3 regions of the Paeniglutamicibacter selenitireducens genome follow, and region 1 is predicted to be linked to each of the others. Evidence: predicted binding sites of a transcription regulator. Region 1 holds the regulator's gene; each other region holds the start of a gene.
What was found. Region 1 encodes LexA, which represses DNA repair genes until DNA is damaged. Its sites were predicted from a motif close to TCGAACANNTGTTCGA; they were not measured.

Region 1 (9,953 bases):
TTGCACCACCCAGTTCGACGCTGATGGTGCGGCGCTTCTCCGGTTTGGATGGTTGCGCGCTGAAATAGTGATCCGAGCTCATGTTGGCAGGTTAACCGCCCGGGGGTCGCAACCCCAAACCGCAAGCCGCATTTCGGGCCCGTATCGAGACGCCGGCAGTGTGATTTGCGTTAAGGCGGGTCGTCGCGGTGAAGTGATAGAGTTTTCCCTATGACTTTTCTGTAAGACGCACACAGCGCATTTCCCAATCACCGGACGGCCGCTGCGGCCGAAGAATCCGGGGACCTGCCGCGCGCCGAAAAGTCATGATTCCCCGTCTGCCCAAGCCACGCTGCGCCAACTGAACGCACCGCCGGACCCAACCTTCCGGACATGTGGCTCCCGCAGACTTCACTGACCCGGCGCGCGGTGGATCCCCCAAGAAATCCATCGAAGGACAACACATGGCTTCTCATGATGATCATGCACACCAATTCGGCGCATCTGTCGGCGCAGGGCACTATTCTGGAATACAGCACGCAAAGGGGAACATGACCAACTCACAGCATTCCGGTCCACACGACAAAGACATGGACGAGGCGCAGATCCAGGCCGCCATTGAACGGATTCTTGCCAGCGACCATTCGGTCGCCGACAAGAGCACGCATTTCGGGGCGCCCGAACACGAGGGAATATTCTCCGGCCGCGCCCAGGCGCTGAGTAACCTGACCCGGGAACATTCGTCGTTCGACGGCGCCCAGGAGGACCTCGCCGAACGCCGCGCACTGCGCCGCGTCGCGGGGCTCTCCACCGAACTCGAGGACGTCACCGAGGTCGAGTACCGGCAGCTGCGCCTCGAGCGCGTCGTGTTGGCGGGCATCTGGAACGAAGGCACCGCCCAGGACGCCGAGAACTCCCTGCGTGAACTCGCTGCGTTGGCCGAGACGGCCGGTTCCGAAGTGCTCGACGGCATTGTCCAGCGCCGCTCAAAGCCGGACCCGGGAACCTTCCTTGGCTCGGGCAAGGCCGCGGAACTGCGCGAGATCGTTGCCGCCACGGGTGCCGACACAGTCATCATCGACTCCGAGCTTGCCCCGTCGCAGCGCCGCGCGCTCGAGGACGTCGTCAAGGTCAAGGTCATCGACAGGACCGCACTGATCCTCGACATCTTCGCCCAGCACGCCAAGAGCCACGAGGGCCGCGCCCAGGTGGAACTGGCGCAGCTTGAGTACCTCCTGCCGCGACTTCGCGGCTGGGGCGACTCCATGTCCCGCCAGGCCGGTGGCCGCGTCGGCGCTGCCGGCGGAGGCATTGGTTCCCGAGGCCCGGGCGAAACCAAGATCGAGCTCGACCGCCGCCGCATCCGCGACCGCATGGCCAAGCTCCGCAAGGAGATCAAGGGCATGCTCCCGGCCCGGGAGGCCAAGCGAGCCAACCGCAAGCGCAACGAGGTCCCCTCGGTCGCCATCGTCGGGTACACCAACGCCGGCAAGTCCTCGCTGCTCAACCGGCTCACGCAGGCCGGCGTGCTGGTGGAAAACGCGCTCTTCGCGACACTTGACCCCACGGTTCGCCAGGCGGAGACCAGCGACGGACTGAACTACACGCTCACCGACACTGTCGGCTTCGTGAAGTCGCTCCCGACGCAGCTCGTGGAGGCGTTCCGCTCCACGCTGGAGGAAATTGCAGACTCGGACCTGATCCTGCACGTTGTCGACGCGGCGCACCCCGATCCGGAAGGCCAGATCCAGGCCGTGCGTACCGTACTCAACGAGGTCGACGCACGAAACATCCCCGAGATCATCGTGTTGAACAAGGCCGACGTGGCCGATCCCTTCGTCGTGGAGCGGCTGCGCCAGCGGGAGCCGAACCACGTGATCGTCTCGGCACGCACCGGCGACGGCATCGAGGAACTGCTGCAGAAGGTCAGCGCCTCGATTCCGCGCCCCGGCGTCCAGATGGAACTGATGATCCCCTACGACCGCGGCGACGTGGTCAACAAGCTCCACGGAGCCGAGGCCGAGATCCTGGCCATCGAACACACCGAAAACGGGACACGCATGATGGTCAAGGTCCGCGAGGGCCTGGCCGCGGAAGTGGAGCAATTCAGTATTCATGGCTGAGGAATCAGAAGTCATCGCCCTGCTGGACTCTGCCGTGTCCGCGATGGGCGGGCAAAGCAGGCCGGGCCAGCACGAGATGGCGAAACAGGTCGTGCGCGCCATGGAAACCGGCGAGCACCTTCTGGTGCAGGCGGGGACGGGAACGGGCAAGTCGATGGCTTACCTGGTTCCCGCCCTCGCACACGCTCTGGACTCGGAAAAGCCCGTGGTCATCTCGACCGCGACGCTGGCGCTTCAGGCCCAGATCGTGGGACGCGATGTGCCCAGGCTGCTGAAGTCCCTGAAGAACGACTTGCCCCGCGAGATGGAGGTGGCCCTGGTCAAGGGCCGCTCCAACTACGTGTGCCAGTACAAGCTCGGCGGCGGCTACCCGGACGACGACGAGGGCACCCTCTTCTCGATGGAATCCGAGGCTCCGGCCGCCGGCGGCTACTCGGACGGTCCGTCCTCCGCGCTCGGGCAGGAAATCGTGCGCCTTCGCCAGTGGGCCGAGCGCACGGACACCGGAGACCGCGACGACCTGACGCCCGGCGTCAGCGACAAGGCCTGGCGCCAGGTCTCGGTCAGCGCCATGGACTGCCTCGGCTCCCAGAAGTGCCCGATGGCCGCCGAGTGCTTCAGCGAGATGGCCCGGGCACGCGCCGCGGAATCCGATGTGATCATCACCAACCACGCGATGCTGGCCGTCTCGGCGTTCGAGGGGCTGGCGGTGCTCCCGGACTTCGACACGGTCATCATCGACGAGGCCCACGAGCTGCAGGACCGGGTGACGAGTTCGGTGACCCGCCCGCTTTCGGTCAACATGGTGCAGACCGCCGCCTCGGCGGCGCGCAAGCACTGTGCCGTGAGCGTGGACGCACTGAACCAGGGAGCAAAGGCCCTGCAGCGCAGCCTCGAGGGTGTCCCCACGGGACTGATGGCCCGGGGCCTGAATGAGGAACAGGCAGCGGCGATCAACCAAATCGCCGAGGCCGCACGCGTGGTGCTTTCCGATTCGAAGCCCGAGGCCAACGCGCCGGCGGACGGCGGGCGGCAGATGGCCCGCTCGCAGGTCATGTACCTGGTGGAGCAGTGCACCAAGATGCTTGAGATGACCGAGGAACGGGAAGTCATCTGGGCCTCCCGCCCGGGGCACTTCAGCCCGGGGGAGGGCTATGTCCAGCCGGACGAATCGAGCCAGCCCACGTTGAACGTCGCGCCCCTGTCCGTTGCAGGCAAACTGCGCGAGGGGCTCTTCGACGGCCGCACCGTCATCCTGACCAGTGCGACGCTGGCCATCGGCGCGGCCTTCGAACCCGTGGCGGGCGCGCTGGGCCTGGTCGGCGACGGCGCACCCACCTGGAACGGCGTCGATGTGGGAAGCCCCTTCGACTACCCCAAACAGGGCATCCTGTATGTGGCCAAGCACCTTCCCAAGCCCGGGCGCCAGATGTCGCAGGAGATGATCGGCGAGATCGAGGATCTGATCAAGGCCTCCGGCGGAGGGGCCTTGGTGCTCTTCACCTCGAGACGCGCCGCGGAGGAAGCGACAGAGATCCTGCGGGCCAGGCTTGACGTCCCGATCCTGTGCCAGGGCGAATCGAGCATGAAGGCCCTTGTCGACCAGTTCTCGGCCGAACCCGACACCTGCCTCTTCGGCACCATGACACTGTGGCAGGGCGTCGACGTGCCGGGCAACGCATGCCGCCTGGTGATCATCGACAAGATTCCGTTCCCGAGGCCCGACGACCCTTTGTCCTCGGCGCGCAGCCGCGATGTCGCAAAGCACGGCGGCAACGGGTTCATGGCCGTGGCGGCAAGCCATGCTGCAGTCAGGCTCGCCCAGGGCGCGGGGCGACTGATCCGTTCGGTCAACGACCGCGGCGTCGTGGCCGTCCTGGATTCCCGTCTTGCAACGGAACGCTACGGAGCCTTCCTGCGGGCTTCACTGCCGCCGCTGTGGGCGACGCCTGACAAGCCTACGGTTCTGGCGGCTCTCGAGCGGCTCAGCGAGGGCTGAGGCTTCCGCCCGGGATCCGGGCGGAAGCGGCGTTAAACGGGTCTGGGGCCGGTCGTGTTGACCGGCCCCAGACCCGTTTGTCGTACTGCGGTGTTCCTAGATGGAACGCATGACCGATACGACCTTGCCCATGACGGTTGCCGCGTCTCCGAGGATCGGTTCGTAGCGGGAGTTCTGCGGCAGCAGCCAGGTGTGGCCATCACGCTGCCGGAAGGTCTTCACGGTTGCCTCGTCGTCGAGCAGCGCCGCGACGATGTCGCCGTTGACAGCGGTCTGCTGGCGTCGCACGACCACCCAGTCGCCGTCGCAGATTGCGGCATCGATCATCGAGTCGCCGCTGACCTTCAGCATGAAGAGTTCGCCGTGGCCCACGAGCTGGCGCGGCAAGGCAAACACGTCTTCCACAGCCTGGTCGGCAAGGATCGGGGCGCCGGCGGCGATGCGTCCCACCAGTGGAACCATGGCGGTGTCGGCGGAGGTCGTCAGCTCGGAGACGTTCATGCCGTTGGCCGCCTTGAGCTCGGCCTGCCCGGAATCGGCTTCAAGCTTCGAATCGGTTTTCAGCTGCAACGGCAGCAGGATCTCCATGGCGCGCGGGCGTCGAGGATCGCGGCGGATGTAGCCGAGCTTCTCGAGCTGGCTCAATTGGTGGGTCACGCTCGAGAGGCTGGCCAGGCCGACGGCGTCGCCGATTTCCCGCATGGACGGCGGGTAGCCGTGGGCGCTGACGGACCGCTGGATGGTTTCAAGGACCTTTTTCTGGCGGATGGTCAAGCTCTTCGCGTCACGCCGGGGGGTTCTTTGTTCGGTCGTCATTCTGTGTGCCTCATCCCGATCGTCGGCGGTTGGCCCGCGCGTTCCGCAATTTGTCGGTGCGGAGTGGTGAAGTGAATTCACCGTTCCACATCACTCATGTTAGTGGACGAACACGGTGCTTTCAAAGATTTGTTCGAACCGATCTGGACACGTGTCGTTGAAAAGTGCTAGAAATGATTTACGAACTACGAACACATGTTCGAAAGATGTGTTCGAAGAATAGAAGCTTGTTCGACTCGTGGCCCGCTCGCACCGGCCCGTCGCACTCCTAGGAAAGGCAAAGACATGGCAAGCACTGCTTTCTCGGCCCCGCTCCACCTCGTTCCAGACCCCATCTCCTACTGCGCACCGCAAGAGGCTCCGCTGCGGCTGACGCGCCGGGGGAAATTCGTCCTGATCGCCATGCCGATCTTCTTCGCCACCGTGGGTGTGCTCATGCTGCTCGGCCTCTTCCTGTCGCCGGCCAAGGCATCGGCCGATGTTCCGCTCGGCGTCGAAGCCGTCAGCGTCACCGTCATCGAGGGCGACACCCTGTGGGGGCTGGCACGCGAGTTCGCCCCGCAGCTGGAACCCCGTGAAGCCATCCGGCAGATCGCCGAAATCAACAACCTCGAGGGCAACGTCCTCTTCCCAGGAACCGAGATCTTCGTTCCCTCTGCGCCGTAACCTCCACCTCCGGGCGGCGGCGCGGCCCGCGCCATATTGAGAACCGTTTGTTACCTCGTTCCACGCGGCTGATTCTGATGCCTCGGAGCACGCCCCTAGACTTAGGGGGTGAATGAACGGCTAAATCGCCTGGCAAAACTGCCCCTGCGAGAAAATCTCCAAGGTCTCGAACCTTATGGTGCACCGCAAATCGACGTTCCGATCCAGTTGAACGTCAACGAAAACACGCATCCGCTGCCCGTGGCCGTTCATCGCGCGATCGTCGAAGAGGTTTCCGCCGCTGCGCTGGGGCTCAACCGATACCCAGACCGCGAATTCACCGAACTGCGTGAACGCCTGGCCGCCTACCTCGGCCACGACTTGGCCGCCGAAAACATCTGGGCAGCCAACGGCTCCAACGAAGTGCTGCAGCAGGTCCTGCAGGCATTCGGTGGACCGGGCCGATCGGTCATGGGATTCCCTCCCACCTATTCGATGTACCCGTTGCTGGCCAGCGGAACCGACACTGCCTACATCGCTGGCGTCCGCTCCGAGGGCTACGCGCTCACCGCGGCCGACGCTGCGGAACAAGTGCGCACCGCGGCCCCCAACATCGTCTTCCTCTGCTCACCCAACAACCCGACGGGCACAGCCCTGGGGCTGGATGTCGTCGAAGCGGTCTACGAGGCCGGTGCCGCCAGCAAAGCCATCGTGATCGTTGACGAGGCCTATGCCGAGTTCGCGCACAACGGCACCCCGTCCGCGTTGTCGCTGCTGCCGGGCCGCGAGCGCCTGATCGTCTCGCGCACCATGTCCAAGGCTTTCGCGCTGGCCGGTGCCAGGCTCGGGTACCTGGCCGCGGCTCCGGAAGTCACCGACGCGATCCGCCTGGTGCGCCTGCCGTACCACCTTTCGGCGGTCACCCAGGCAACGGCAAACGCCGCGCTCAAGCACGTCGACGCGTTGCTGGCCAACGTCGAGGACATCAAGTCCCAGCGCGACCGCATCGTCAACGAACTGACCCGCATGGGGCTGCACCCGGCCTCCTCCGACTCGAACTTCGTGTTCTTCGGAGGGCTGGAGAACCCCCGCCACATCTGGGAGGGACTACTGGAAGCAGGGGTCATCATCCGCGATGTCGGCATCCCCGGGCACCTGCGCGTCACGGCAGGCACGGAAGCAGAAACCACGGCCTTCCTCGTGCGCCTGGAAGAACTGCTCGCCCAGGGTTCCCACGGGCACTAACGCTAAACTCATAGGTGCAGGGCTGCGCCGGACGCCACGACGTCCACGGCCCTGCGCTTCACATCCTCGTCTAAACGCCTGATCAAAAGGAATGTGCATGTCTGCCGAAAAACTCACGGGTCGTCGCGCTCGCCTCGAACGCACCACCAGCGAGTCCTCCGTTTTTGTCGAACTCGATTTGGACGGCACCGGCCGCTCCGAAATCAGCACCAGTGTCCCGTTCTACGACCACATGCTGACCGCACTCTCCAAGCATTCGCTGATCGACCTGACGGTGCGTGCCACCGGCGACACCCACATCGACGTCCACCACACCGTTGAGGACGTCGCCATCACCATCGGCGAGGTCCTGCGTACCGCACTCGGCGACAAGGCCGGAATCCGCCGCTTCGGCGAAGCCACTGTCCCGCTGGACGAGGCGCTGGCAAACGCCGTCGTCGACATCTCCGGGCGCCCCTACCTGGTGCACAGCGGGGAGCCGGCGGGCCAGGAATACCACCTGATCGGCGGCCACTTCACCGGGTCGCTGACGCGCCACATCTTCGAGGCGCTGACCCTGCATGCCCAGATCTGCCTGCACATGACGGTGATCGGCGGGCGGGATCCGCACCACATCGTCGAGGCGCAGTTCAAGGCCTTTGCCCGCGCGCTGCGCGAGGCAGTGGAACCCGACGCCCGCATCGGCAATGCCATCCCGTCCACCAAGGGTGCGCTGTAAATGGGTGAGCGCAAGAAGGTCACGGTCCTCGACTACGGGTCCGGCAACGTCCGTTCCGCCGTACGCGCCCTTGAGGCCGCAGGGGCAGAGGTGACGCTCTCGGCCAAGCCCGAGGACATCCTGGAATGCGACGGACTCTTCGTTCCTGGTGTCGGTGCCTACGCAGCTGTCATGCAGCAGCTCAACGAGGTCGGGGCCATCCGCTGGATCGGCCGCCGCATCGCCGGCGGCCGCCCGGTGCTGGGCATCTGCGTCGGGCACCAGGTCTTCTTCGAGGAGGGCGTGGAACACGGCGTGCGCACCCCGGGCATCGGCGAATGGCCAGGCACCGTGGAACTGCTCAAGGCGCCGGTGGTCCCGCACATGGGATGGAACACCGTCACGCCGCCGGAAGGAAGCAAGCTCTTCAAGGGCATCGAGAACGAGCGCTTCTACTTCGTGCACTCCTATGCCGTGCAGGAATGGAACTTCGACGTGGCGCAGCCCAAGATGGTTCCGCCGCAGGTGACCTGGTCCGAGCACGGGGTCCCGTTCGTGGCCGGCGTGGAGAACGGCCCGCTGTGCGCGCTGCAGTTCCACCCGGAGAAGTCCGGCGAAGCCGGCGCCCAGCTGCTGCGCAACTGGTTGGAGACGCTCTAGATGTGGACCATCCTGCTCATGGCGCTGGCCGGGCTGCTGGCCGGCGGTGCGCTGTCCCTGCGCCAGCAGCGGGCGCACCTGTCCTGGATCATTGCCTGCTGGGTCCTGGCCGGCATGGCGCTGCTCGCCGGATACCTCCTGACCTTCTGAGAACCCGCACGCCGCCGCCCGCGTGGTGGCTGCAGGGCCGGTGGCCCGCACAAACCTAAGGATCGATCATGACCAACACGCAAGAACCCATCCTCGAACTGCTCCCGGCCGTCGACGTGGCCGACGGCCAGGCGGTGCGCCTGGTCCAGGGCGAAGCCGGCTCCGAAACAGGCTACGGCGACCCGCTTGAGGCCGCATTGGCCTGGCAGAACGCCGGCGCCGAGTGGGTGCACCTGGTGGACCTCGACGCCGCCTTCGGCCGCGGCCACAACACCGAGATCCTGCGCCGCGTCTCCGAGGAGCTGACCATCAAGGTCGAGCTCTCCGGCGGCATCCGCGACGACGAGTCGCTCGAGCGCGCCCTGGAATTCGGCGCCACCCGCGTGAACCTGGGCACCGCGGCCCTGGAAAACCCCGAGTGGACGGCCCGCGCCATCGCCCGTCACGGCGAGAAGATCGCCGTTGGCCTTGACGTGCGCGGCACCACGCTGGCCGGCCGCGGCTGGACCAAGGAAGGCGGCGACATCTGGGAGGTCCTGGCACGCCTCGAGGATGCCGGGTGCGCCCGCTACGTCGTCACCGACGTGACCAAGGACGGAACGTTGCGCGGCCCGAACGTGGAACTGCTGCGCGAGATGTGCGCGCGCACCTCCAAGCCCGTCATCGCCTCCGGCGGCATCTCCAGCCTGGAGGACCTCCGCGTGCTGCGCGAGCTGGTCCCGCTCGGCGTCGAGGGGGCCATCGTGGGCAAGGCCCTCTACGCGGGCAAATTCACCATGCCGGAGGCACTGGACGTCGCGGGCCGCCGCTGACATCCACCCGCATCATCCGCCCGCCCGGCGCCAACGGGCGAGTTGCGCCACACCGCCCACCGCCCGCGTGGTGCCCGGTTCGGCGCCCCGGCAGGGCATCGGGGCCGGTCACCATGCAAATGGTGGCCGGCCCCGGTGCGTGGCGCACGATAGCATTTCGGTATGAGCGCGAATTCACCTTCTTCCCACGGGGCACCCGAAAGCCCCCGACACCTGCCCGGACACATTGCCGCGGCGCTGGCCCGTGCAGGGTCGCCCGCAGACTCCGCCGGGCAAAGTTGGGAAGGCCGCGACCTCAGCGGGGAGGGGAACCCCCTGCACAACTTCGACAACGACAACGGGCTCATCGACGCGGGGCTCCAGGCGGCGCTCGAGGCACTGGTCGCCGGAACCGGCAGCGAACAGGGCGTCCACGCGGCGCTGGCCCAGGCGCGCATCTACATCGCCGTGGTGGCCCAGCTGGCCGAAGGCGGCCTCGGCGAACACGGCTTTGCCGAGGACAAGGAAGCCGACATGGCCCTGGTGACGCTCAACGCGCCCGACGGCCGCACCGCGCTGCCGGTCTTCAGCAGCGTCGAGCGCCTGCAGGCCTGGCACGACGAGGCGCGCCCGGTGGCCGTCTACGCCCCGCGCGCTGCGCTTTCCGCAGTGGCAGAGGAAGCCCAGATGCTGGTCCTGGACCCCGGTGCCGACTACACCTTTGTGCTGCGCCGCCCCGGCATGTGGGCGCTGGCCCGGCAACAGGAATGGACCCCCAGCTACCTCAGCGAGGAGCTCGCCGCCATCGTCGCCGCGCAGGCTGGCACCGAGGAGGTGCTGGCCTCCAT
Region 2 (9,953 bases), on a different contig from region 1:
TCGGCCGTGGGGCCAGGCAGGGCAACGGTGACGGCAGGCTGGTGGTTGTCTTTGGTGTTGTAGTAGCTTGTCATCGCCCAGGCGCTCAACACCTTGGCTTGGCGCTGGTGCTTGTGCAGGCGTGCCGACGCCTGCTGTGCATAGATCCCCAAAACCTGTTCCATCCCGTGGGTATCGGTGATGGGTGCGGAGAAGGAACGGCTGAAAATCAGCTGGTCCTTGATTTCGTGTTCTTCCTCCATCGGAATGCACGGTATCCCGCGCAATTCCAGGATGGTGCGCATCATGACGATGGAGAACCTATTCCGTAGCATCACTGCGTCAGCGTCCCGAAGGTCTTTCATTGTCCAGATCCCCAAGCCATTCAGACGCTTGGTCAGTCGCGGACCTATCCCCCATGTCTCCACCGTGCTCAGCTGTCCAAGCAATCGCTCTCGGTCAGCCAAGGTAACGGCTTCCCACACACAGACACCATCAAGGTTCTGAAATTTCTTGCCACAACGGTTAGCCAGCTTGGCTAAGGTTTTCGTTCGTGCAATCCCCACACAAACCGGCAATCCAAGATGGTCCATCACGTCCTGTTTCATACGTCTTGCAAGGTCCTGAAGCTCGGGCAGCGTGCCCCGGACGCCGAGAAATGCCTCATCGATGCTGTATACCTCGACCCATGCCGTGTGCCGGCCCAGCAGCTGCATCACGCGGGAACTCAGGTCGCCGTAGAGCTCGTAGTTACTCGATTTTGCGACCAGTCCCGACCCACGAAATGCGGCGTCGGTTTCCAGCTTGAACCAGGGTGCACCCATTTCCACGCCCAGGGCCTTTGCCTCGTCGGAGCGTGCGACGGCGCAGCCGTCGTTGTTGCTCAACACGATGACCGGCCGGCCGATGAGTGTCGGGTCAAAAGCTCGTTCGCAGCTCACGTAGAAGCTGTTGACGTCCACATGAGCAATGTATTCTTCCGGGCTCCCGCAAGATCCTGCATCAGATGCAATAGCTCCATTTACAGACGGTGTAGACATGTTTCGGCAACTCCCCACACCGTCAGGGAAGCCAACTCCCCCACGGCCAGATCTGGATAGTCAGGGCTTTCGGCCTGCAGGACGACACCTTGCGGAGTGAGGCGTAGGCGCTTGACGGTCATTTCGCCGTCCAGGATGGCCACCACCACGGATCCATCAACGGGTTTGCGGGCGCGGTTCACGATGAGTTCATCGCCGTCCGAGATTCCGGCGCCCTGCATGGAATGGCCGGAGACGCGAACGATGAAGGTGCTGGTGGTGTCGTGGATGAGGTGTTCGCTGAGGTTGATGGAGCCAAGGAAGTAGTCTTGCGCGGGACTTGGGTACCCGGCAGCGACGGACGTTTCAGCGACCGGCAGCATGGTTTGGTCGCTATTACCATCTATGGAACGTATGTTCTGAACTGTCATATCAGCATCCAAATTTATAGAAATTTTCTTCTATATAAGGATACGTCCGCTACCCACGTTTTGCTCTGTCCTGCTCTTAGAAGGTGAAACTCATTGGAACCATCGACGTAGTGGACAGCTCGGAGATGGGTATCAAGGAATCGAGTGTCGAAGCCGAGCAATACGACGATGCGTATGCTCAGCTCGTGAATGCTCTGGCTGCGGGGGAGCGGTTACTGTCTGTGCGGCGTGGCTAGAACAAAAAAGTGCGACCCCCCAGAGACAAAGCCAGGGGGCCGCGGGTTGTTCCCATGAAAGAAACACTGTTTGCCGAAGGGCAAGTATTTGGTGGTCTCAACAGTACAGAAGCGGTTTGCTCCTGGCCATGCCGGTGATGGTATGAGTATTTACTCACTTACTCATCGGGGAGTGAGTCAATGTATGCGGTGAGGAAGTCTCGGATGCTCTTGTGTTCGCTGCGAGCGACGTGAACTTTCAGCTTGGTGTGTTTGCTTTGGGCCAGCTCAAAGTTCACGCGAACCATAGGCTCTGCAGGAGTGACGTCATTGAGACTTGCCATTAGGCGGGCTTTCTCCGATTCCGACTTCACACTTGGGCGTCCGGCGCTGAGCCCAGTTCTCTTTGCACTCATTTGCTTACTGCCTCATGTTCCTTCAAGAGCGACACAATTTCTGCGCTGAGCTCCATCATTTCCCGAGCGCCTTCTGATCGTGGGTAATCTTCAATTACCGTTGATCCGCCGGCAGCAGTGCCTGGGTAGTCAACGCGTTGGTGGATCTTGGTGGTGAGGACCGGCAACTCGTAGTCCTCCAGGATCACGGAAATTTCCTTCCCGATATTTGATCCCGTGATAGCGCGGGAGACGATGAATGCTGCTTGCAGCTTTCCATCGGTAATCTCAATCCGCTGCTTGACCAAATCCACCAGGTCTGCGGTCGCCCAAATGTCATATGGCGAGGGCTGGACCGGGATGAGGATGAAGTCTGATGCCTTAATGGCCGATACGGCCAGGTCGCTGGCCTGGGGAGCGCCGTCAATGATGACAAAGTCCACTGGCGCGAGACTCTTCACGTCGCGCTCGATGGTGGGGCGATCCATGCCTACAACGGAGATGGGGTGTTCTTCCCGCACAGCGGCCCAGTCCCTCGCGCTGCCTTGCGGGTCAGAATCGATAAGCAAGACGCTGTGGCCTGAGTGCTGCAACGCGGTGGCCAAGTGAGTGGCGATCGTTGTTTTGCCAGCTCCACCTTTTTGGTTCAGTACCGCGATGGTTTTCATGAGTCTCCTTCGGCCTACTTAGTGAGCGGCTGAGTAAATGATGCTTTACTCATCATTATATCATGAGTAAATGAGTAATTACTCATGATTTCTTGTGCGCAATGCTCGAATCTGAGCAAAGGCCACGATTTTGGCGGGGGAGTCCTGGCCAATACGGTTCGATTGTTCCTCACGCGTTTGGTGCAAGCGGGCAGTCGTACGAACGGCTTGTGCCCGGCGTTCCAAAGCCTCGACGCTCAATCGTTGACAACGCGCGATCGGAAAGGTTCGCCAGCGGTCGTCTGGCACCCCTACTTACGCCGTTCTGCGCATCGTCAGGGAACCGAGGGTGGTTTCGTGGTCCTCGTGGTCCGGCCAAAACGGTATGTCTTCATCCGTGTATTCATAGTCATCAGTTATGAGCGCAAGGGATCCAAAAGCGTTCATTCTGTTGTCGAGCCAGGCATGCCATTGGGCACGTTGCTGCCTGTGCGCGGCGTATTGAACGGCGATGGCTTCGAGCACTCCAAAGTACTCGGCCAGCGTTCTGAGCTTGCTGGGTGATTCAACCGTCCATCCAGTTTCTGTACGGCGAATGAGGTGCCAGGCATGGAGCATTTCGAGCGCGTTTTTGGTGCTGGTGGGGGAGAGCCCTGTTTCACGAACAATTCTGGCCGTGCTCTGATCACCCTCGCTCTTTTCGACGGCTTCGTAGACGAGGGCAGCTACCTGTCCCAGTTCCCTGAAAACGGGTCGAAGCGCGTGCGTCTTCCCTTTTTTCCAGGCCATTGTCTCGGCAATGACGGCGTACTCGTCAGGAATCACAAGCTCGTAGACATCGGCATGGCGCCCGCGGCCTTCGCCGACCTGGCGGATCAACGGTGTCGGGCTGCTGGCAAGCAGGCGCAGCTGCCTGGCCACGGTTGCTTGGTGAGTCCCGGTGGCCAGAGCATACGAACGAACGCCGAACTCGAGCACGGGGGAGTCCTTCTTGTGGGCTGCTTCAAGGAGGGCTCGAAGGAGGAAGCGGAGAGAGATCCCTTCGCGGCTTCTCAGCTGGGCACGCTCGTAGGCGTTGAGTACGCGTTCCCAGGAGCGGAGGTACTGATGATTCGTCAGATCGTTAACCCCTAGCCCCCCCTGTGTATTAATCCGGCTTGTGTCGTATTTACGGCCGTTCCTTTCCCCTTGGGAAACGTTGGCTTTTTTGGCGCAGAAGGCCTCGGCTTTCCGCCAATCACGACGAAGAGCCTTCGACCGTTGTGCGGGGGAGTAGCGGGCGTAGAAACCCGTAAGGCCGGCCCAGGTGCCGTCGTGCATTCGCTTCTGCACATCGGTCAGGGACCACCCTGACCCCGCTGCCGAGGCAAGAACCGCTTGGCGGGCTTCCGAGGGTGAACGGTATCGAGAGGTGTCGAAGGTGCCATGACGCCCCATCTGCTCCGCCTCGGCACGCAAGACCGACCGATCCGTGGTGGCGTTCTTGTCGCCGAGCGGGGGAATGGGCTCCACGAGCTCAGCACGGAGAGCCCCCCGCTCTGGTGCAAGCTCCGCACGCAGGGTCCCATGGGCGGAACTCGAATTGGGGCGCATGACCACGTCAACAGCGACCGACAGCGGCTGGGTCAACGTTTGGTAGCCTCCGCGCTTCCATGGAGAACCGGGCACGCGGATGCACCCGCTGTACACGGACTGGTGCGGGGAGGGGTCAAGGCTCGGGAACCGCTTGGCCAGGGCTTCAACGGATTCACGGGCAGTCAAAAAATCGATGCGGTTGCGCCACGGGATGTACACGTGGATGCCACCGGATGGGGATGTATCTTCAATCCATCGCAGCCCGCACCTGGTGAGCAGAATCTTCAGCTCGCTGACATCCGCTGCCACGTCGCCGCGACCCGAGTCAAAGTCCAAGCAGAAAGCAGAAACGCACCCGTCTTTCCCGGTGACCATCACGGCCGCGGGGAAAGACGGAAGCTCAGCACTGATCGTGCGGGTGTTCTTGGTGAAGTAGTTGCGGCCCCCGTCCTTGGAGAGCCGCATCATCGGCTGGCCGGCAATAGCCAAAGCCAAAGCCTTCCACTCAACTGCCGCTCGAGCCTTTTCAGCGTCCGCAGGACCCTGCGCGTGGGCATAGTGAGATAAGACACTCAGGGTGGTGTGAGCTTTTACTGTTGGTTCAAAAACAATTGTGTGTAGACTGTCATGCATAAGCAGCGTCCTTGCAAAAGGGTGTAGCTGTTGGAGCTAGTCACTTCAATCCGGCCAAGAATGTTCAGTGACTAGCTTGGAAACTTGATCGAAGGCCCGCCTTGTGCGGGCCTTCTTCATTTAAGAGGCGTGCTTGATTGGCAACTCCGTTTGGTTGTCAATAGCGGCAATGTCGATGGTGCCCAGCTGCTCGAGGACTATGTCCGCGATGAAGTCGCTGGCAGAAATTCCCTGGGCCTTAGCAACGGCAAAAATCTTCTCAGCCTGCGAGGTGGGAATACGGGTCGTGAATACATGCCGGTCGCCCTTAGAAGGGCGCCCGACTCTGCTGCGCGTTAGATTACCCATAGAAGCAATTTACATTTCAGAAATAGCCGCACCAAGAACTCCCTCCGGTGTGTCGCGATATATTTTCCCAAGTCATCAGCAACGTCGTTTGCTAAGTCCGTTGGCCACAGCGGCTGCGGCGGCGAGCCATGCTCGCTGTGTGGGTGGGCGCAAGGATTCGTAGGAAATCTGGCCGTCCACGAGCGCGGCATCATGGGGGATCTGCACGGCTTGCCGCACCAGGGCTCCATAGCCGTTGGCTACATGCTCAAGATCTGCGCGGGTGGCCTTGGGGTCGGCTTGCGAAATGACTGCCACGGCCTCACGGGCGAGCCTCGCCGAGTGTTCGTTGCGTTCCGCCAGCGCTTCCAGCAGGAGGGCGCCGGCCTCGGCGTGGTCGTTGCGGGTTGTGGTGGCCACGACGATCTGGTCTGCAAGGTCGATCATGCGCAACCACATGGGGTCTGATTCGTCGTTTCCGCTGTCAATGAAGATCAGTCGGTAGTATTTTGCTGCTACGGCATGGATGGCATCCACGTCGGCCGGTTCCACGCGTTGCTCGTGGGCCAGCGCCATGGGCTTGGAGCGCAGGACGTCGAATTTGTCGCGGGTTTGGTGGTGCACGAAGTGCGCCAGGTCAGCGGACTGCGCCCCGGTGCCCAGCAGTCTTTCCGACTGGGGGAGCAGGTCGAGCAAGGTTGCCTCGTGTGGTCCTTGCTCGGTGCGCCAGCCGAGGGTTCCCCGGGTTTGGTTGTTGTCCCACGCGAGCACTCCCGCGCCTCCGTAGCGAGCGAAGATGGCGCTCAGCAGCACGGTGGTTGGGGTCTTTCCCGCGCCTCCCTTGCCATTCACGATGGCGATCGTGCGTGGGCCTGGCCAGTGCTGGCTGACCGCCTGCACATCGCCTCGTTCGGTCCGTTCATCCTCGCTGGGGGCCATGCGCATTCCCATGCGGGTAAGGCTGCCGCGCCATCCCTTGGAGGCTGGTTCTTCTACCTGTTCCTTGGTCAGGAAACTCTGGCGGGCCTCGCGGCGGGTGCCGGCGCCCGATGCTGGTGGCTCCACATCTGTGTCGGTGCTGTTGGCTGTGGATGCCTTCCGGGCGAAGGGGTTTTCCGATTTCTTTGCCACGGCGGGCGCAGACGGCACCGTTTCTGCGGGCGCGATTGCTTCAGGTCCGGTTGCTTCGGGCACAGTTGCCCGGGTGGCTGCACCAACGCCGGGAACCGACTGGGGGCTGGTGGCCGGCTGTTCCATTTCCGCGGCGGTGGAAGGCTCCGCGGGGGTGTCTTCACGCTCACGGATCGGTGTGGTGGTGGGTTCGACTGTTTCCCCTTTTCCTGCTCGAGGGGCGTGGTCGGTGTCGGCGTCCACGGTACCGTCCGGATGGACCTTGACCGGCCAGGTGCCTTGTCCGTCGGTCATCAGGGCACGCACGGGCGTGCCCTGGCTGGCTGCGTGGGCTGTCACGAGGGCCAGGGTCTTGGCTCGTGCCTCGGCTTCGTTGGTCGCCGCGAAGTCGTGGGTTTGCTCCTCTATGGTGACCGTGGCGGTTCCGTCGGCGTTGACGGTGGCTTCAATGATGTTTCCGGTGGTGCTCATGGTGTTCTCACTTTCTGTGAAGGAGTGAAATCTCGAGGAGTGTGGTTTCCCGGGGTTACTCACCGGAGGCGGTGTAGTCCCTGATTTTGTAGGGGGCTTTGTCGGTGAAGGTGAAGAAGAACGTTGTTTCTCCTTCACCGGCCCCGGTCTCGCCCTCTGCGGTGACCCATTGCCAGGTTGCGGTGACAGCGATGCTGTCTTGCTCGTGGTGCGCGGATTCGATCTTGGCGGTGGGTTGGCTGGTGGCCTTCTTGGCGGCTGCGTTCAACCATTCCTCGCCGGTTGCCGGCCTCTCAGGTGCTATGACTTCCTTGGCCCGTTCTGCGGTCATGAGTTTGCGGGCGCGCATTTCTGCGTCGGTGCGGTTGAAGTCCTTGGCCGGGTGCCAGGTCGTCATGATCCTGGCTGCTTCAAGGGCAAGGGCAGCTTTCGCCGGATCTTCGCTGGCGTGGCCTTCCCCGGGTGCACCGGAACTCGGGCTGGGTGTTGCCGTCACTGTTGGGGTTGGGGTGCTGGCCGGCGGCGGCCCCGGTTCGTTGTCGGGCGGGTTGCACGCGGCCAGGCTCAGCGTGATCCCCAGGAGGGCCGCGGTGATCATGGGTTGTTTGTGGTTCATCAGATCTTCACCTTTTGCTGTCGCAGGATCGGTAGCGGGTCAATGGTCTTGCCGTTGTTGACTGCCGGGCGATCAAACACGGAGGTTTTGGGGTCGTTGATTTGGAAGTGCACGTGGATGCCGCTGGAATTGCCGGTGGCACCGGGCTTTCCCAGGGGGGTCCCTTTCTTCACGACGTCTCCGGTTTTGACGAGTAGCGAATGGTCCATGGCCTCGTGGAATTCAAAGACGAGGTAGGGGGCTTCGGTCATCTGGGCGAAGATGTAGTTGCCGTAGAAGCCGTAGAGCTTGTCCGGGGAGCCGACGCTGACGTAGGTGATTTTCATGTCGGTGGGGGCGTAGAAGAACGGTTCCGACCCGGCGAGGTCGATTCCCTCGTGGTACATCAAATACGGTTGCCCCGCGCAGCTGGACAGGGGGCACGGCCGTGGGCCGAATCCGGAGGTCAGGCGCGAGGCGGGTAGCGGGTGCGCCCATTCGCCGGCTTGCAGGTCCCCGAAGTCGAAACCGCCCGGGGCCTCGCAGGTGGAGGAGAACTCCAGTTGGGCGTTCTTCAGGATCTTCTCGACGTATTCCTCGGTTTCGGCGAACGGTGGGATGCCGCCGTATTTCTGGACGTTGCCGGGGCCGGCGTTGTAGGCCGCGAGGGTGAGCTTGAGCTTTTGGTTCTCGTTGGTGGTCAGCTCGGCCACCAATTCGGCCAGGTGCTTCATGTAGCGGCCCTGGGCGTCGATGGAGGCGAAGGGATCATGGATGTCTTTTCCGTTGCCCCAGGCGGCCCAGGTTCCGGGCATGAATTGCGCGATCCCCGCGGCCCCCACCGGCGATTGTGCCTTGGGGTTCCAGTTGGATTCCTGCTGGATCTGCGCGGCCATGATTCCCACGGGCAACCCGGCGGTCTTCGCGGCCTTTTCGATGGCTTCCCGGTACTGTTCCGGGATGCTCACTTGTGGTTTGTCGGAGTCACCGGCTGGTTCGCCTTGAACAACGCATTGGCCGTTCGGGTCCACCGGGGGTTCGTCCTGTGCACCCAGGAAGATGATGACCGGGGTGATCACGATCAACAGCAAGGCCAGCAGGGCGCCGATAACGAGTTTTGCCGGGCCCCCGCTTTCCTCCATGCCGACTCACCCCTTACCGTGTGCGGTTGGAGCGGTAGACGACGGTGTTCTCCAGCTGCGTTGCCACCAGGTAGACGGCATCATCGGTGACCAGTTCCGGGGCCGGGTCCTCGGTGCGGTAGTTGTCCCACGTCTGCATTTCGGCCTCGGGGTGGGCCAGGTCCATGGTGACGGGGCCGTTGGTGGTGTTTGCGTAGAGGGTGGTTCCGTGGATGCTGGTGATCGATGCCGATTTCAGGTCGACCAGGGACGGGGTGCTTCCGTAGTTCACCCCGAGGGTGCCGATGGCCGCGGTGCGGGCGTTCCTGTCCACGAAGAGGCCATCGGATGCACTCGGGATGGCGCGTGGAGTGGCGGTGGCTACGAGCGTCCCGGTGGCGGTGTCGAGCACTCCGACCAGGTCTGTTCCCTCGTCCCAGGCCAGCAGCAGGTGCGACTCGTCGAGCGTCCAGACGCGGCTTGGGTGCCCTGTGGTTCCTGTGGGGGCGGAGAAGTTTTTCTCGGCGGTGACGGTCCCCTGATTGTCGAGGGTGTAGATCTTGTGTGCGCTCAGGGTGGTGATGTTGCCGCCGGCGGTGGTGGCCAGGACGGTGGAGCCGGGGGGAATCATCACGTTGTGGAGCTTCCCGGCCCCGTCGGGGAGGCTGATGTACCAGTCGCCCAGGTCGATGTAGGGCAGGCCGGTGTCGGTTCTGGCGGTTTGCCCGGGTTCCAGGGCGATCGCGGTGGGGGAGACGCTGTAGGTGTCGGGGGGCATTGTGGTGGGCCAGAGGCGCAGCTCCTGGCCCACCACGGCGGCATACACGTCCTGTCCGGCCCAGGATGTTTCATGCATGTCGTGCAGGTTTTCGGGGGCGCCGGTGCCCCGCCAGACGGGTTGCCCGGTCTCGGGGTTTCGTGCGGTGAGCGTCCCGTCGGGGTCGGCGGTCATGAGTCGGTCTGCACTGATCAGGTTCACGGTGCTGCCGGTGGCCGCCGGGTGGCTCCAGGCAGCTGTGGGTGCGTGCTGCGGCGGCGGGGCCGCGGGAAGGGTCGCCCCGACGCCCTGGGGGGCGTAGGCCGGTGATGGTGCTGCTGGTTGGTTGGCGATGACCACCGCGGTGGTGACGCCAGCGAGGGTGAGCATGGCGAAGGTGCCCGCCCCGACGACCATGAGGCGCTTGGTGCGTCGTGTGGTGCGTTCCTTGCGCAGCTTTTCCGCTTCGTGCTGTTCGGAGAGGTCCGTGACCTCGCCGGTGGCATCGACGATCATGTCCCAGGCGTTGTCCGTGGAGGCGTCAAGGGCGCGGACGCGCACGACGCCCAGGTGGTGGCGGTGGAGTTTGGCGACAACTGCCGCGATACCCGCTGCGACGAAGTCTTCGTCGTCGGCTGGGGGTACCGCGGCTCCGTC
Region 3 (9,953 bases), on a different contig from region 1:
TTCCCGGACCGGGACCAAGCGCTGGAAAAAATCATGGACCTGACAATGCTCTCCGACATCCTGCCCACGGGGTTCCACGGCGCAGTGAGCGCGGGCGTGGGTGTTGGCTCGACGGTCTACGTGGCCGGTGCCGGCCCCGTGGGCCTGGCCGCTGCGGCAGGGGCCCAGCTGCTCGGGGCCGCGGTGGTGATCGTCGGGGACCTGAACGAGGAACGCCTGGCCCAGGCGCGCAGCTTCGGCTGCGAGACCATCAACGTGGGAAACGGCGACCCGGCGGACCAGATCGAGCAGCTCCTCGGCGTGCGGGAAGTCGACTGCGGCATCGACGCCGTCGGCTTCGAGGCGCGCGGCCACGGCCACGGCACGGGGGCGCAGGAGGCCCCGGCCACGGTGCTGAACTCGCTGATGGACATCACCGCAGCGGGCGGCGCGTTGGGCATCCCGGGGCTCTATGTCACCGGCGACCCGGGGGCCGTCGACGATGCCGCAAAGCGCGGCAGCCTGTCGCTGAGCCTGGGCACGGGCTGGGCCAAGTCGCTGTCCTTCACCACGGGCCAGTGCCCGGTGATGAAGTACAACCGTCAGCTGATGATGGCGATCCTGCACGACAAGATCCAGATCGCCAAGGCCGTCAACGCCAAGGCGATCTCGTTGCTTGACGCGCCGCGCGGCTACGCCGAGTTCGACGCCGGGGCCGCCACGAAGTACGTGCTGAACCCGAACGGCTACGTCAACAACTAGCCGCGTTCCACCCGGGGGTGTCTTCCGGCAGGCCCCGTGCCAGGCCGGAAGACACCTCGCGGCGTTCCCCGGTGCCTAGGGGTGCCGCACGCCTTCGCCGGCCAGCACGCTGGCGTAGCCTTCCCGGTAGGTCGGGAAGGTGAACTCGAAGCCGCTGGCCAGCAGCCGGGCGTTGGACAGCCTGCGGTCCCCGCCGCGGTTCACCGCCGCCTCGCCGGACGGGGGAGAGGTGACGCCCAGTTGCCCGGCCAGGAACTCCTGGACCCGGGCGAGGTCGACAGGCTCGTGGTCGACCCCCAGGTAGAGCGGTTCGGGGGTCGCTGCCATGGTTCCCAGGTGGACGATCGCCGCCGCGGCGTCGTCGCGGTGGATCCTGTTGGTCCACACCACCCGCGAGGCGGTGCGGGCCTTGCCGTCCCTGACCTGGTTGACCAGGTGGTTCCGGCCCGGTCCGTAGATCCCGGACAGGCGCAGGACGACGGGGGTCCCGTCCTGTCCCAGCACCAGCTGCTCGGTCTGGGCAAGTATCTGCGCCGTCTCGGTGCGCGGGTCGATCGGGGTGGCCTCATCGACAAGGCCGCCGGCGGCATCGCCGTAGACGGCGGTGGAGGAAACCATGATGAAGCGTGCGGGGTGCACGCCATCGCGTTCCAACGCCTCAACAACCCGCTGTGCGGCGCTCAGGTAGGTGCGCCGGTAGGCCTCGGCGCTGCGCTCGGGCGCGGCGGGCGTGAACACCACGAGCCCGGTGTCCGGATCGATGGTGGGAAGCTCCACCCCGGTATCGGCCAGGTCGGCGGACACCGCGGTGAAGGAACCGGGCAGCACCCCGGCGCGCCGGCGCCATGCGGTGACCTGGTGCCCGGCGGCGACCAGGCGAAGCCCTGCCTCGGTGCCAAGGTCTCCGGCACCAAGGATCAGGACCTTCACTTTTCCGTGGGCCGGACCCCGGCGCGCGCCATGGCGTCGGTGTAGGCGGCAACCATTTCATCGAACCAGGCCTGCTGCTTCTCGGCCGAGCCCAAGAACGCGCGGTCCGCGGTGGAACGCACCTCGTAGACCTTGATGCCGCGCTGGCTGACGACCTGCTGGCCTCCGGCCTTGATCCAGGCCTGCACCAGGCGCTTGGCCTCGGTGCCGTGGGCCACGATCGCGGAGGTCCGGTACGCAATGCGCATGAGTTCCTTGAGCGGGCGGATGCCGGCCTTGACCTGCTCCGGGGTCAGCTTGGTCCCGCCATCGGGCAGCTCCCACGGGAAGACATTCCAGGGGATGCCGTAACGCGGATCGAGCCCGGCAGCGTCGTAGACCGCCGCGAGCCGGGCTGCCGTCGGATCGTCGTTGCGCAGCGAGAGGAACCCCGAAGAGGTGCCCGGACCCGGCGCGATCTGCAGGGAGATGACCCTGGCCTCGTCGACGTCGTGAACCGGGTCTATCAGCGGGACCCGTGACCCGGGCTGCTGTTCCTGCAACTTGCGACACAATGCTGTGAGTTCGGCGATGGAATCGTCCTCCACCTTGCCCAGCTGTTCTTCAAAGTACTCGGAGTGGCTCATTATTCACCTTTCGCCCTACCCCTGAGCCTACGCCGATTGTGCCGCCCGCGCATTCGCCGCTGGCCGGGGAGCGGGTTTCACCGGATCCACGGGGGTGCAGGGCTGCAGGAAGTCCATGGTCAACGGGCGATTCCCGATGGATGATGGGTCTATGGGAATCAACGGGACCGATATCGGACACCTGCGCCGCTGCATCGACCTGGCGCGGCAGGCCCTGGACGAAGGGGACGAACCATTCGGTTCGATCCTCGTCGACGAGACCGGGACGATGCTATTCGAGGGGCACAACGAGGTGGCATCGGGCGACGGAACAGCCCACCCGGAGCTGGCCATCGCGCAGTGGGCCTTCAGGAACCTCACCCCTGCCCGGCGGGCCGCCTGCACCGTCTACACCTCGGGGGAACACTGCCCCATGTGCGCCGGGGCGCATGGTTGGGCGGGTCTGGGACGGATCGTGTTTGCCGCCTCCGGCGCCATGCTCGATGGCTGGCTGCGGGAGTGGGGCGTGGCACCCGCGCCGGTGGCGCCGCTGCCGGTGGGGGTGGTGGTGCCCGGGGTTGCGGTTGACGGCCCGGCGGATGAGCTCGTGGACCTGGTGCGCGAGCTGCACCGACGGTCCCACGGCCTCCCGGGAGGCACCCCGGGATCCCCCGAAGGGAACGCCTGAGGCCACAGCCCGCCGGGGGGAAACCCGGAGGGGTGGCCGGGGTCCCGCATCAGCGTCGGTCTGCAGAAAAATGAACTTGACATGGGGAAATCTGTACCCAGTGGGAGATCCCGCGAGGACGTCCGTCGTTCAACCGGATTCCGTCTGCCCAGGGGGCCGCGATTTCACCTTGTGCCGGTGGCTCCGATACGTTTCTAGGTAGACCCTCCTGCCGCGCACCGGCCACCTGCGTCGCCGAAGCCCGGCGGGGAATGCCCCGATGGAAGGACCCTGCGTCTCTGTGATGTCAGAAGCAACCAAAACACCAGCCAAGCCCAAGCTGCCCTGGTTCTGGATCATGCCGATCCCCGTGGCGTTGCTGATCGGCATCATCATCGGCATGCAGATCCCCACCCCGGGGGACTCCGTGGCCGCGGCGCCGTCGGCCACCGCGCCGGCACCCGAAAAAACGCAGGACGCAGGGGCCGCGCAACAGAAGATCAATGTCGAACGCCGCGAGGCCAACGACCCGACAGCCGTCGGAGCCGTCGACGCCCCGGTCACCATGGTCACCTACTCCGATTTCCAGTGCGGCTACTGTGCCAAGTGGGCAGCGGATTCCCTGCCGACGATCGTGCAGAAGTACGTGGACTCGGGCAAGCTGCGCATCGAGTACCGGGACATCATGTTCTTCGGCGAGAACTCGCGCCAGAGCGCCGAGCTCGCTGTCGCAGCGGGCAAGCAGGGCAAGTACCAGGAATTCCACGACGCGATCTTCGCGGACGGGGCCACGGCCAAGAATGCTGACTTCTCCGCCGAGGGCGTCAAGGAACTCGCCGCGAAGATCGGTGTCGATCACAAGCAGCTCGTGGCAGATGCCGCATCGGAGGAAACTTCCGCTTTGGTCCAGAAGAACCACGACGAGGCCAAGAACCTCGGCGTCACCGGAACCCCGACGTTCATCATCAACGGCACACCCGTGGTGGGGGCGCAGCCGCTTGAGGTGTTCATCCAGGCCATCGACGCCGAACTCGCCGGCTAGGGGAAGGCCGAACGCATGGAGGTCGGGTTTGCCTACGCGGTTGTCGGCGGGATGCTCGGGGTGTTCAGCCCGTGCAACGCCCTGCTGCTGCCTGCCTTCTTTGCCAACATCGCCGCGTCGCGCGCCAGGCTTCTAAGCCTCGGGGCGGTCTTCCTGACGGGCCTGCTCGTCACCCTGGTGCCGTTGGGCTTGGGGCTGGGCTGGCTGGGCGGAACGCTGAGCATCGACCGCGGCGTCCTGCTGACCGGCGCCGGATGGGTGCTGATCGGCTTGGGCCTTGTCACGGCGCTGGGCGGAGGGTTCGATTTTTCCCGGTTCATCCCCGGCGGCAGGCCGGCACCGGCGGCCGGGTCGCTGGTCGGCACCTTTGCCCTCGGCGCGGTGTCCGGCATTGCGGGGTTCTGCACCGGCCCGGTGCTCGGCGCCATCCTGACCCTCGCGTTGACCTCGGCAAGTCCCGCCCGCGGGGGCCTGCTGCTGGGGCTCTACGGGGTGGGAATGGTCATCCCGATCCTGCTCATCGCCTTGCTGATCCGCAAGACCGGGCACGGATCCGTGCGCTGGATGCGCGGGCGCAGGTTCTCTGTCGGGCCGCTGACATTCCACACCACGTCGCTGCTGATCGGCGCCGTGACAATTATTGTCGGCTGCCTCATGATCTTCACCAACGGCATGGCCTCCGTCCCCGAGCTGCTCCCCGCCAGCTGGACCGCCTTCATGGAAAGCTCGGCCCAGTGGATCGATTCCTTCGTCCCGGCCTGGGTCTGGACACTCCTGGTGGGTGTCCTGCTCATGGTGTGGTGGCTACGTGCGGCCATCCGCAGAAGCGGTGAAGCAGGCATTCCGGAGGATGCACAGGACGCAAACGCGTTGGAGGGCGGCCGAGCCGACGCCAACGGGTAACGCTGGCATAGCAGCACTGCTAGGCTGATGGTCGAATCTGTGTTCTAGGAGGTGCGGTGGTGTTCGGGATCAACTTGCCGCAACCTCCTTCGCCCGGCCCCGACTCGCAGGGGCCCGTCGGCGCCGTCGAGGCGATGGGCTTCCCTTCGCCAGCCCGCGACTACTACAACGGCGGCATCGACCTGAACCGCTTGTTGATTCGCGACCGCACCTCGACATTCCTGATGCGCGTCTCAGGCAACTCCATGGCTTCGGCGGGCATCACCCACGGGGACGAGGTCATCGTGGACCGCTCGCTGACGCCCAAGGACGGGTCGGTGGTTATCGCGATCCACGAGGGAGAACTCGTCATCCGGCGCCTGGTCCTTCACCAGGGTTCCATGGTGCTGTGCAGCGACGAGCAATCGGCAGCCGACGCCGAAGCGGTCCTTGAGGAAACCAGTATTTGGGGTGTCGTCACGCGCTGCCTGCACCACGTGTAACCGGTGTTTTTCCGGCCGGAAGGTTTCCCGACGCCTAGGACGGAATCGCCGGTCGACCGCTTTCAGTATTCGACGATACCCAGGGACTTGAGTATGCCCAGCACGATTCCGGCAGCCGACATGGCAAGAATGATCCATGGCCCCCAACCCATGCGGGATTTGAGCCTGCGCCCCTGCGGAGCCACAGCCGGCATCCCGGGGATGGCCTCGTTGGCTGTCGTCGTGAAGGGGCCGGTTGTGGCCGTTAGTCGTGGATCCCTCCACCTGCCCCACTCCTCCACGTAGCGCTCGAGCACGGTGACACCCTCCAACAGGCCGCGAACTGCGGAAGGGGCTTGCGCGGCGCGGGCGCCGGAAAAGAGGAACAACCGGTCATCGACAATTTCCAGGTCCCACGAGCGCAGTTCCGCGGCGAGGTGCCTGCAGGTTTCCGGAGTGAAGAGCCGCCGTACGTCGTCCTCATAGCCCGTCGGGCAGTACACGGCGAAGTTCTTGCCTAAGTTCCCTCCGAGGTCCAGCTTCTGTCCGCGACGCACGAAATCCTCCTGGAGATTCGAGCCGTTGGCCTTGGCATCGAGAACGATATGCGGCAGTGCGGAACGCAGGCGCACCTGCGCGTATCTCCAGGTATGGGTCCGGGTATTGTCACCCGAGCCGACCAATGCGCGGTAGCTGCCGATCTCCAGCTCCTGCCGCGGCCCACGCGTGATCACGTCGTAGGTCATTCCGTCGCGGCCATTGCCGAACCCGGTGGCAGGAAAGGCAGGGGCCTTGTTTTCGAACAAGTAGGTGAATCCATTCGCTGCCGCAAAACGGGCAAGCCGGATGGAATCCAAGTGTGGCTTGCGGCGGTGGAAGTAGGTCCAGACCGCCATGACCATGACGACGGCGGCGCAGGCGGCCTGCAACACCGCGGATCGAGCGGCTTCCTGGGCATCGTCCGCGGCGAGGGAGAAGATCAGTGTGGCCACGGCGAGACACATGGTTGCAACCCAGCTGATCTCAAACCACGACATGTAGGAGGAACGGCGGATGCGCGGCTGGTTCCGGAGGTAGGCGCGGACTTCGCGCCGGCTGACGGGGTCGGTGAGCGCTTCCCATGAAACCACCCGAAAATCATGTGCCGCGTCATCCCCGGGACCCACCATTGATTCTTCCTGCCTGGAATGAAGGTCATTCCACTTCGGTTTCACTGCCGGGGTCATCCTATCCATGGTCCGGAGTCCACCGAACATTGCGGCGGATCCGATGTGTCGGGGGAGAATGGCCGAATGATCACAGAACATGCGTTGCTCCCGGTCAGGCCGGGTCTGGAAGGCGAATTCGAGATGGCCTTCGGCAAGGCGAAATCCATCATTTCGTCCATGCCCGGTTTTCAGGGGCTCACTCTTTCGCGATCCATGGAGAGCCCCTCGACCTACCTGCTGTTGGTCGAATGGCGAACCCTGGAAGACCACACCCAGGGGTTCCGGGGATCCGCCGAATACCAGGAATGGCGCGGGCTGTTGCACCGTTTCTACTCGCCGTTCCCCACCGTGGAGCACTACGAACAGGTCGCTGCCGTACAGGGCCCGGAGGCATAGCTCGCCCCCATCGCCGGCCACCGGTGGCACCGATCCGGCAGCGGCGGCGGTGCCCGGCAATATTCCGTGAACCGGCGCCATGCGCCTAGCCACGGTGCGCGCCCGGTGCAAGACTTCAAGCAGCCGCACGGGGCGACGGCGGCAACAGGAGGAACGCGAGAGGGGCATACGGGATGCGCTACGTCAGGAACCTGGACACCGTCGGGGCATCGGACCTCGATCTGGCCGGCGGAAAAGCGGCGAACCTCGGCGAACTCATCTCAGCGGGATTCCCGGTGCCGCGCGGGTACGTGCTCACCACCGACGCCTACACGGCCTTCATCGCCGCGAACGGCCTCGAAGAGAGGATCCTGGAGCTCGCCGCAACGCTGCCTGGTGAAGGCGCAAATTCCGCCGGGGCCATTGCCGGGTTGTTCTCCGCAGGCACGCTCCCGGCGGAGATGGATTGGGAAGTGCGCGAGGCCTACAGGCTCATGGGCGCCGGGGCCGGGGCCGGGATTCCGGTAGCGGTCAGGTCCTCCGCGACGGCCGAGGACCTGGCGGAAGCCAGTTTCGCTGGCCAGCAGGACACCTACCTGAACGTCGTGGGCGCCGATGAGCTGGTGGTTGCCGTCCAGGATTGCTGGGCATCGCTGTGGACCGAGCGGGCGATGTCCTACCGGGCGCGGGCGGGCATCTCACCGAGGGATGTCGCCCTGGCTGTTGTCATCCAGGAGATGGTCGACACCGATGCCGCGGGTGTCATGTTCACGGCCAACCCCGCCACCGGCAACCGGGGAGAAGTGGCCATCGGCGCTGCCTGGGGGCTGGGGGAGTCCGTGGTGGGTGGCCTGGTCAGCACGGACGACCTGATAGTGGATGCCGGGACCTTGAAGGTCCTCTCCAGCAGCATCGCCGCCAAGGACACGATGACGGTGAACGCGGGCAACCGGACAAAGCAGGTTGCCGTTCCCGAAGAACTGCGTCACCGGGCCGTGCTGGGCACCGGCGAAGCGCAACGGCTGGCGGTGCTGGGGCTGAGGATCGCACGGCACTTCGGGGTCCCGCAGGACATCGAATGGGCCCGCTCTGGCGGCGTGTTCCGCATCCTCCAGGCCCGCCCCGCCACCGCATTGCCCGATGCCGGGATCGCCGTGCCGGAGACCTGGCCGCTTCCGCACGAGCATGGACTCTACTTCCGTGCCAGCATCGTGGAGCAGCTGCCCGACCCGTTGACCCCGCTCTTCGCCGACCTGATCGACCCGTCCGTGACAGCATCCCTGGGGTCCTTGATGTCCACGGCATTCGGCCGGAATGTCATACGGGAGGGGGACATCGGATTGCCCACGGTGAACGGCTACGCCTACTACTTCTACCGGAACTCCGGGTTCCTCCGGGTGCTCGCAATCTCCCCGCTGGCCGTGGCCAGGTTGGGTCGCGCGCGGGCGGGAATGGGGCTCGAGGGCTGGAAGAACGTGTCCCACCCCGCGTACCGAGCCGCCATCGAGGCTTGGGCAGCGCGGGACTGGAAGTCGCTGCCAGGAGAGGAGCTGCTGGGGGCTGCCATCGAGTTGCTCGACGCCGGGACCCGCTACTACACCGCGGTGCAGTCCGTGGTGCCGGTGTCCGCGGCGAGCGAGATCGCCTTCCGGGCGTTCTACGGCAAGCTGGTCCGGGCCCCGGGGGACCCCGCGGCCGACACCTTCCTGCTGGGATTCGAGAGCGAACCGATCCGGGCGGAGTACTCGCTGTACGACCTCGCCGCCTGGGCCCGGGGCCGGCCCGGCCTTGCCGAGCGCCTGCTGGCCACGGACAGCGTGGCGCTCGCCGGCGAGGTACTGGAACCCGGCGCACACGAGGGTGAACCGTCGCCCGATGCCGAACGCGCCGAGTTCCTCGAGCGCTTCCGTGCCCACCTGCAACGATTCGGGCACACTGTCTACAACCTCGACTTCGCGACGCCAGTGCCCGCCGATTCCCCCGCCCAGCTGCTGGAGACCCTGAAATTCAACCTGCGCGGCGAGGGCGGGAACCCGCACGAACGCCAGCGAAACTCGGCACTGCGCCGCGAGGAGGGCACCGCGCGGATTGCTGCCCGGCTTGCGGGACGCAAGGCCCGCACGTTCAGGCGCCTGCTCGCCTGGGCGCAAAAGGCGGCGCCGATGCGCGAGGACGCACTCTGGGACATCGGCTTGGCCTGGCCGCTGCTGCGGGCCATGCTCCTGGAACTGGGGGAGCGCCTCACTGCGGCAGGTGTCGTGGGCTCGGCCGAGGACGTCTTTTGGCTGCGGGGCAGCGAGCTGCGTGCCGCCGCCGGCTTCGGCCTGGCCGACCCGGCAGCCGACGGCGACGCACCCGCACCGGTCAGGATCACCGGCACGACGGGCCCCGTGCGGGCCGGCGCCGTGGCCGAACGCCGGGCCCTGTGGAAAGCCCAACGCCGGGCCGATGCCCCGCAGATGCTTCCGGCCTACCGCTGGGCGGACAAGGCGCTGTCCGGGATGATGCCCGCCGGGCTGCAGACGCAGACCGGGGACGTGATCAAGGGGGTGGGTGCCAGCCTCGGGACGGTGCGCGCCCCGGCCCGGGTGCTTGCCGGGCCGGAGGATTTCGCCACGATGCAACCCGGGGAAGTGCTGGTGGCCCGGATGACCACCCCGGCCTGGACGCCCCTCTTTGCGATGGCCGCCGCGGTGGTCACGGACGTCGGGGGACCGTTGAGCCACAGCTCGATCGTGGCCAGGGAATACGGGATCCCCGCGGTGCTGGGAACCGGCGTCGCAACCCGGCGGATCCGCACCGGGGACATGATCACCGTGGACGGCGATGCCGGAACCGTGGGCCTCGGGACGCAGGCCACCGCTGCAAGCTGAACCGCACCCGCGGCGGGCACCCGGAGGGCAACCCGTGAGGCGTCTCCGTTAAGCTTGAGTCCCTGCCCACCAACGGAAGGCCCGCGGATGTCGACCCCCCTTCCAGCGCACGGCCGGCCGCGGATCGCGGCTTCCATGAGCCCCGAAC

Region 2: a site for LexA is predicted at 1,405-1,420, ahead of ACSYDW_RS18800 (LexA family protein). Genes of this name have one in related genera too.
Region 3: a site for LexA is predicted at 4,920-4,935, ahead of ACSYDW_RS15930 (LexA family protein). Genes of this name have one in related genera too.

What each region holds. Positions count from the first base shown of each region.
Region 1 is NZ_JBPULF010000013.1:52,273-62,225, forward strand. Features, by position in the region: gene ACSYDW_RS17900 (class I SAM-dependent methyltransferase) at 1-82, opposite strand, end outside; gene hflX (GTPase HflX) at 531-2,102, shown strand; gene ACSYDW_RS17910 (ATP-dependent DNA helicase) at 2,095-4,101, shown strand; gene lexA (transcriptional repressor LexA) at 4,198-4,917, opposite strand; gene ACSYDW_RS17920 (LysM peptidoglycan-binding domain-containing protein) at 5,203-5,583, shown strand; gene ACSYDW_RS17925 (histidinol-phosphate transaminase) at 5,692-6,807, shown strand; gene hisB (imidazoleglycerol-phosphate dehydratase HisB) at 6,905-7,525, shown strand; gene hisH (imidazole glycerol phosphate synthase subunit HisH) at 7,526-8,164, shown strand; gene ACSYDW_RS17940 (CG2302 family histidine operon protein) at 8,165-8,314, shown strand; gene priA (bifunctional 1-(5-phosphoribosyl)-5-((5-phosphoribosylamino)methylideneamino)imidazole-4-carboxamide isomerase/phosphoribosylanthranilate isomerase PriA) at 8,383-9,126, shown strand; gene ACSYDW_RS17950 (SseB family protein) at 9,289-9,953, shown strand, end outside.
Region 2 is NZ_JBPULF010000016.1:21,603-31,555, reverse strand. Features, by position in the region: gene ACSYDW_RS18805 (Y-family DNA polymerase) at 1-941, opposite strand, end outside; gene ACSYDW_RS18800 (LexA family protein) at 1,001-1,381, opposite strand; gene parA (ParA family partition ATPase) at 2,057-2,707, opposite strand; gene ACSYDW_RS18790 (MarR family transcriptional regulator) at 3,002-4,894, opposite strand; gene ACSYDW_RS18785 (hypothetical protein) at 5,015-5,242, opposite strand; gene ACSYDW_RS18780 (MinD/ParA family ATP-binding protein) at 5,318-6,823, opposite strand; gene ACSYDW_RS18775 (hypothetical protein) at 6,879-7,439, opposite strand; gene ACSYDW_RS18770 (transglycosylase SLT domain-containing protein) at 7,439-8,560, opposite strand; gene ACSYDW_RS18765 (hypothetical protein) at 8,574-9,953, opposite strand, start outside.
Region 3 is NZ_JBPULF010000010.1:80,024-89,976, forward strand. Features, by position in the region: gene fdhA (formaldehyde dehydrogenase, glutathione-independent) at 1-741, shown strand, start outside; gene ACSYDW_RS15905 (NAD-dependent epimerase/dehydratase family protein) at 817-1,671, opposite strand; gene ACSYDW_RS15910 (uracil-DNA glycosylase family protein) at 1,668-2,297, opposite strand; gene ACSYDW_RS15915 (nucleoside deaminase) at 2,449-2,964, shown strand; gene ACSYDW_RS15920 (DsbA family protein) at 3,248-3,985, shown strand; gene ACSYDW_RS15925 (cytochrome c biogenesis CcdA family protein) at 4,001-4,888, shown strand; gene ACSYDW_RS15930 (LexA family protein) at 5,023-5,370, shown strand; gene ACSYDW_RS15935 (hypothetical protein) at 5,433-6,479, opposite strand; gene ACSYDW_RS15940 (antibiotic biosynthesis monooxygenase family protein) at 6,642-6,953, shown strand; gene ACSYDW_RS15945 (PEP/pyruvate-binding domain-containing protein) at 7,127-9,805, shown strand; gene ACSYDW_RS15950 (Y-family DNA polymerase) at 9,941-9,953, shown strand, end outside.